DNA from 3 places in the Pseudalkalibacillus nanhaiensis genome. Region 1 is predicted to be linked to each of the others. Evidence: riboswitches for the same ligand, from Rfam matches in the RefSeq annotation. Region 1 holds a riboswitch; each other region holds the start of a gene.
What was found. A riboswitch is a leader RNA that binds a small molecule or an ion and turns the genes downstream of it on or off. The one in region 1 is predicted to bind cyclic di-GMP.
Positions count from the first base shown of each region.

Region 2: another riboswitch for cyclic di-GMP. It lies ahead of V1497_RS02665 (DUF192 domain-containing protein); the one in region 1 lies ahead of V1497_RS17435 (DUF5667 domain-containing protein).
Region 3: another riboswitch for cyclic di-GMP. It lies ahead of V1497_RS09295 (anti-repressor SinI family protein); the one in region 1 lies ahead of V1497_RS17435 (DUF5667 domain-containing protein).

Region 1 is NZ_CP143541.1:3,375,678-3,377,939, forward strand. It holds gene V1497_RS17435 (DUF5667 domain-containing protein) at 1-1,348, opposite strand, end outside; cyclic di-GMP riboswitch class I at 1,483-1,569, opposite strand; gene V1497_RS17440 (hypothetical protein) at 1,747-2,172, opposite strand.
Region 2 is NZ_CP143541.1:497,441-499,702, forward strand. It holds gene V1497_RS02660 (GNAT family N-acetyltransferase) at 1-360, shown strand, start outside; cyclic di-GMP riboswitch class I at 831-923, shown strand; gene V1497_RS02665 (DUF192 domain-containing protein) at 1,004-1,369, shown strand; gene V1497_RS02670 (Flp family type IVb pilin) at 1,366-1,572, shown strand; gene V1497_RS02675 (prepilin peptidase) at 1,656-2,171, shown strand; gene V1497_RS02680 (TadE/TadG family type IV pilus assembly protein) at 2,168-2,262, shown strand, end outside.
Region 3 is NZ_CP143541.1:1,800,759-1,803,020, forward strand. It holds gene V1497_RS09285 (hypothetical protein) at 1-202, shown strand, start outside; gene V1497_RS09290 (helix-turn-helix domain-containing protein) at 256-591, opposite strand; gene V1497_RS09295 (anti-repressor SinI family protein) at 665-808, opposite strand; cyclic di-GMP riboswitch class I at 839-923, opposite strand; RNA gene ssrS (6S RNA) at 1,188-1,366, shown strand; gene V1497_RS09305 (5'-3' exonuclease) at 1,482-2,262, shown strand, end outside.

The DNA of each region.
Region 1 (2,262 bases):
CTCCATCTTCGTCTTCATCTTCGTCGTCTTCTTCATCTTCGTCTTTGTCGTCATCTTCTTCGTCATCATGATCTTCATCTTCGTCGTCATCATCGTCTTTGTCTTCATCACGATCGCGCTCTCGGTCTTTTTTCTTTTCACGCTTTTCTTCTTTATCACGGTCTTTCTTTTTTTCTCGCTCTTTTTTACGTTCTTCTCTTTCTTCATCTTCGTCTTCATCGTCATCATCGTGGTCATTTTTGCCTTTTCCACGATTTTCGTTCTTTTTCTCATGCTTTTCGTTCGATTTTTCTCGTTTCTTTTCTTCTTTTTCTTTCTTGTGATGCTCTTTTTTATCAGCTTTTTCTTTATGCTTCTTTACATGATCCTTCTCTTCTTCGTCTTCGTTCTCGTCTTCTTCATCTTCTTTAGCGTCGTCATCCTCTGAAGCTTCTTCTTTTTCTTCATCTTCATCAGACTCTTCTTCTTTTTCCTCTTCGTCTTCGTCTTCTTTTTTATCGTACTTTTCTTCAAGCTTTGCGATTTTCTTGTCTAGCTTAGCAAATGCTTTTTGGATATTTTTCATGAGTGCTTCTTGAGCTTTAGGGTTTTCAACGTTCGCAAGCGCTAGAAGTAGAGCATCGATATTTTTGGAAAGCTTAGATTGAAGCTCATCCATTTCGGACTCTTCTTCATTTTCTTCAGAGGATTCCTCTTCCTTTGAAGATTCTTCTTCTGTTTCAGTCGCTTCTTCGTCTGATTCAGTTGACTCTTCGTCTTCTGTGCCAGATTCCTTACCTTCTTCTTCAGAAGCCTCTTCGTTTTCCTCTGATTTTTCAAGAGCCGCTTCCTGGGCTTCAATCGCTTTTTCAAGTGTTTCCTGTGCTAGTTCTGTTTCACCAGCTGCAAAAAGTGCGTTAGCTTCCGCGATGCGGTTTGATGCGATTTCTGCTAGGATCTTTGCCTCATCATAGTCATTTGACGCTATGGAGAGACGGACATTTTCAATCAATGTTTTTACAAAATAAAAGAAATCTCCAGGTAGAAGAGATGGCTCTTCCTCTTCTTCAGCCTCTTCATCTTCTTCCTCAGTAGACTCTTCCTCTTCAGTTGATTCTTCAGATTCTTCTTCAGTTGATTCTTCTGTTTCACCTTCAGTAGATTCTTCAGATGAACCTTCTTCTGTAGAAGTCTCTTCCTCGTTGGATGTTTCTTCAGTAGTAGATTCCTCAGAATTTTCCTCTGTCGACGTTTCATCAGACAATTCTACAGATGGCGTCGAATCGCTTGTGTTCGCGAATGCAGCTGGAGATGCTCCGAAAATGAGCAAGGATACCGCGCTCATTATTACGACAAAATTCTTGTACATGTCCTTCATCCCTTTCTGTTTTCTGTTTTTAAAAATAAAAAAAGCAGATTACGAGGTTGTTCAGCACTAGCAACCTTGTAATATGCCTTGAGACCCTTTTTGAGGGATCCGTCTTCACTATGTATGACTGGTCCTTAGGCAACTGGCTGACATAGGTGGAATCACCTTTAGTCCCTCTAGCTTTGCGTCACTACCTTTCGATAGCTTTGCCTTTGTCTATATGATTACTTTTAGTATACAATAATTCGACACGATTTTGGTAAGGGAGGAAATACCTGTTTTTTCTGAAAATATCTAGTACTTTTTTCATATGGTGTCAGGCACTTTCAATGAAGCCCGGTGGGAAAGGGATTGTGAGAGGTGTCAGACACTTCCAAAGAAGCTTGGTATGACAGGGGTTAGTGGAAGTGTCTGACACTACTTAAAAGTTTGGTAATGTGTTCGATGTCTTGTGTGCGTAATTCCTCGGATTCTACTAATATTTGAAATACTGTCTCTAATATCGTCAATATATTTTCTTTCTCGGCTTCGCTTCTTTCTTCGTTCAGATACCCTTTTATGAGGGATTCATAGTTGTTGAGCATTTCTTTTCCGCCTTCGATGTCCTCGATTCTTGGAGGGGACCCTTGAAAGTGGGCTAAGGTCAGCTTCAGCAATCCCTCATCATCCTTTTTCAAGCCGTAGATGAGATCTTGGGTATAGACGACCAGTGTTCGATTATGCTGTTTGTTAGTTTCGAGCTGCAGTTCTTGATTTTTGTCATATAAGAAGAGTGAGAGAATCAACAGCCCAAAGATTGCAATCCCCGAAATCGTAGCTTTCAAACGTATCACTCCCTTCGAATAAACTCCTCAATATTTTTGGATAATTATGGTATAGTGACACTCTATCAAAGCTCCCAATACGGAAACAAG
Region 2 (2,262 bases), 750 kb from region 1:
CATAAGCAACCATATACCCTATTCACTGCAGGGGCCTATTATGGAAGAGAACTCGTTGGAATTGGAACCTTTGTCCAGCATTCCAAAAGAAAGACGAAACATAAAGGTGAGATTTTCGGTGTATATGTCACACCTCATGTCCAACGGAATGGGATCGGCTTCAAGCTGATGGAATACCTTGTCGAGGAGTCAAAAAAGGTAGAAGGTCTCGAACAAATCCAATTGACGGTCATGACTGAGAATCGATCCGCAATCCGGACGTATGAAAAGCTAGGCTTTGAATCTTACGGGGTAGATAAACAATCCCTCAAGGTCAATCACTATTATTATGATGAACTGTTGATGAAGCTTTTCCTATAAGGGATGCCTCACCAAGGGTAGTAAAACGTTCCAGCATCCGAATGGACTAGGAACGTTTTTTTGTATGGTTTTTGATGCTTGATCGGATTACCATAACCCAATTTAGTCACGGTAAAATGGAAAAATATATCTGATGAAAGGTCGCTGGTAATGGGTCTTTGGACCTTTATTCTGTATATGGGGGTGTCTTAGTGCCTGATATCAGATTGATTATCGGCTTGGCTCTGAGAAAGTTTAACTTGAAGTTGAATAAATAGGACTTTAATAAGCCGAAGGTCCCTGAAACGTTTAAAATTTTAACTTAAAACCTTTAACACGCAAAGGCTATGGACCCATTATTTTTAATGCGATAGTTCCAATTATTCACTAAATATTCAGAAAAATATAATAATAACGACTGATGTCTAATACTCTTGTATTACGTATGATGGAACTACAAGATATCGGATTCAACGACAATCTTTGCTGAATCTCGATAAAGGCAAACCTGGTGAAAGCCAGCGGCGCAAAGCTAAAGGGGCTAAGGTGCACGATTCAATGCACTAAGCCAGCCAGTTACCGAAAGATCCGGGGCATGGTCGTTCTTTAATTGTACCCTCCTTTCGGTAAAGGCAGGGTATTTTTTGTTGAAAAAGGAGGTGTCATGTTGGAACTGATTAACCTTTCAACCGGAAAAAGCATCGCCCATACCGTTATTCCAGCTTACTCATTCTTTAAACGTTTGAAAGGCCTCATGTTTACTTCTTATTTTTCGGAAGGTTATGCGGTTCATATTCGACCCTGCCGTTCGATCCATACGTATTTCATGAACTATGAGATTGACATCCTGTACTTGAATCAGGCAAATCAAATCATCGCAGTCGACTGCAGCGTCCCTCCTAAAACGATTGGAAAGCATTACAAGGGGACCCATTCCGTCATCGAGTTGCCTGCAGGTACGATCCAAAGGACGAATACTGAAATCGGACAAGCTGTCCAAATTCAAAAAACAAAGGAGCGAGTATCATGATGGAAAAAGTTAAAGGACTTATCGTTGAAGAGCAAGGTCAAGGGATGACTGAGTACGGCTTGGTATTAGGTGTCATTGCTGTAGCGGCAGTTGGTGCACTTGCATTGTTACGTGATGAAATCGTCTCGATGTTTGACACAGTAAAGGATATGGTCATCAATCGTGAGAATGGTGGAACATCATCAGGATCTACGGGTGGTTAAGCAGAAATAAATCTAGAAGGCTGATTCAGGGGGTGTACTTCTGAGTCAGCCTCGTATTTTCAAGGGGAAGGAGGTAATGCGGGTTGGTCTTCAATGTCATCCTTTTAATCGTATTAGCTATTTGTGTCATAACGGACCTGAAAAGTCGACTCATATATAATAAAGTTATTTTTCCTGCACTCCTTCTTTCCATCCTCTTACATATTTTCTTTGACGGTTTATCAGGCTTAGGCTTTTCATTACTTGGATTTTTAGTCGGCTTCTCAATCTTACTGATTCCCTACTTTTTAGGAGGGATGGGAGCAGGGGATGTGAAGCTGCTTGCGTTGATCGGGGCTGCCAAAGGACCAATGTTCGTTTTGCATACATCCATTTACATGGCATTGATTGGTGGCGTTCTTGCCCTTTTCATCCTAATTTTCAGCGGGGGAGCGTTTAAACGTTTCAAGTATTATGTGTATTGCTTATTCGTGCGGAAAAACGGCGTCTATGTACCGTTCGCTCTTACAAAGGAATCGATGAAAAAGACGTATCCATATGGCGTGGCGATTGCTGGGGGCGCAGTCATCAGTTTGATCGGAAAGGCTTGGATTTTATGATCAAGAATGAGAAAGGACAATCTCTCGTTGAAATGGCGCTGGCGCTTCCCGTGCTTTTACTCCTATTGATGGGGATTTTCGATATCGGACG
Region 3 (2,262 bases), 1.6 Mb from region 1:
AGTGAGTTTAACGCACATTGAAGAGGATATCGGCTTGTTGAAAATCGACAATCAAACCGTGGGGAAATGTCCATTTTCATATACGAAATCGGAGATTGAAAAGGTAGAACAGATGGCAAAAACCAGAAGGGTATACATTGAAGACGATGAGGTCTTATATAAAGATTTGTCAGTTGGAACGTTAATTGACTACAAAGGGTAGGTTTGAATATTAAAAATGAAGCATTGCGAGTCTTCAATATGACTTGCAATGCTTCATTTTGTTTCTTGTTTCTTTTTCCACTTGTTAAATTCCAAAAAGTCTTTGAAATCATCTTTTGATATTCCGGATGCCATCGCTTCATGAACAAGATCGAGCCATTCATCGTCGAGCGATTCATCATCGTTTGTTTTTGCAGGTTCGTCTAACAAAGCTTCCAATGGAACATGTAGAACTTTCGAAACCTTCTCCAGGAACTGTATGGAAGGGTTTGATTGAATATTACGTTCAATGGAACTTAGATATGATTTGGCTATTCCAGCTTTCTCAGCTAGTTCGGTTAAAGATAAGCCATTTCGATTTCTGTAATATTTTAATCGGTCTCCTATCATAATTAACTCCTTAAATCCTTTATTACTACTCACAAACCATTATATCATATTTATGTACCATAAGGTTAAGCAACTAACTTTTATTACTTACTTGACCTGTTGAAAGAGTCTTTATGAATGATCGGACTTCAGCTACCGTAAATCCTTGGCGTTTCGCTTCCTTAATTAAATTTACCCATTGCATGTCCAGGTTGTCAGATTGACTTCTCTCACTCATTAGAGATTCCCTCCTTCGAACACTCTCCCTCATGGTAGTCCAGCCCTCATAGTATAAGAACCTTAGATCTGTGACTTTGCGTCCCCGCTTTTCAACGGGTTTGCCGTTTAACAGAGAGGTTGTCCGGATTTTATCTTATTACTATGATATGACAGAGATGATACAAAAGTTGTAGTTCCGCGTAAGAAAAAACTTCTATTTTTGTCGAATGGACATAGAACATCCGACAAAATGCCCTGTTAATTCCCTTTAACTACCTTTTACTTCCCCTTTAGTCGTAATGTTAAAACCTTTATTTTCCAATCGAGCAACCTATTATTTTCGAATCTTTTGTATTTGCGTGGTCTGCTTTACAAAAGGAATGATACTCGTTATAATAAAATTCCTGCATTGTTAGTGACACGTTTATGTCTTAAACCGATGTCATGACATAGGGAACCCTAGATCTCAATCTGGACGTCATGCCGTTATTCGGAAGACGAAAGGATTGATGCGGGTACCCACCTGCCAATAGTGGGTTTATGAGTCATGAAGTGTCACGGCAAGTGCGGGATACATATAACATTTACAAAGTGAGCCGGCTTCTATCAGAATTACATGGAGGCTGGCTCTTCTTATTTGTAGGATATGATACAATTGGATTGGGTATGTCCATTGCAAAGGGGATTTTATGATGAAAAATCGATTTATAATTATAGATGGATTCAATTTGTTGAGCAGATGTTATTTTGCAACGAGCTATGGTCGAGAGGACCATGAATTAACGACGAACAGCGCAGGGCTATATACGAATGCACTACGGGTGAAGATTCAGAAGCTGCTTAATCTCATTGAGGAGTATGAGCCTTCTCATTTTGCGATTGCATGGGATGTGAAGCGGGAAGAAACCCTTCGCCGACAGCGATATGCAGATTATAAGGATACAAGGAATGAACTTCCTGAACCATTGATCCAACAATATAATACAGTCACAGAAGTATTTGACATCATCGGCATTCCGCAGCTCACGATCAGCCCTTATGAAGCGGATGATATTATGGGAACCTTATCAAGGCGGTGGTCGGAGGAAATGGATGGCGATTGCTTCATCTACAGCAACGATCGCGACCTACTTCAACTACTGACCGATAAAGTATCACAAATCATTGCAAAGAAAAAAGAAGAAAATCCATATACACTCAAACATTTTACTGATGAATATGGCATCCAGCCTAACCAGTGGATTGATGTGAAGGCATTACTTGGAGATAAAAGTGATAATATCCCTGGTGTCCATGGTGTTGGTGAAAAAGCTGCATTACCGATGATCCAACAATATGGATCTGTTGAAGCGATTTATGAAGAAGAAGAATTGGACCCGATTTTCAAGAGATACAGGAAGCAGATTGAGGCAGGCCGTGATATGGCGATACTAAGTAAAGAACTTGTCACAATTGATACGCAAATCCCATTAT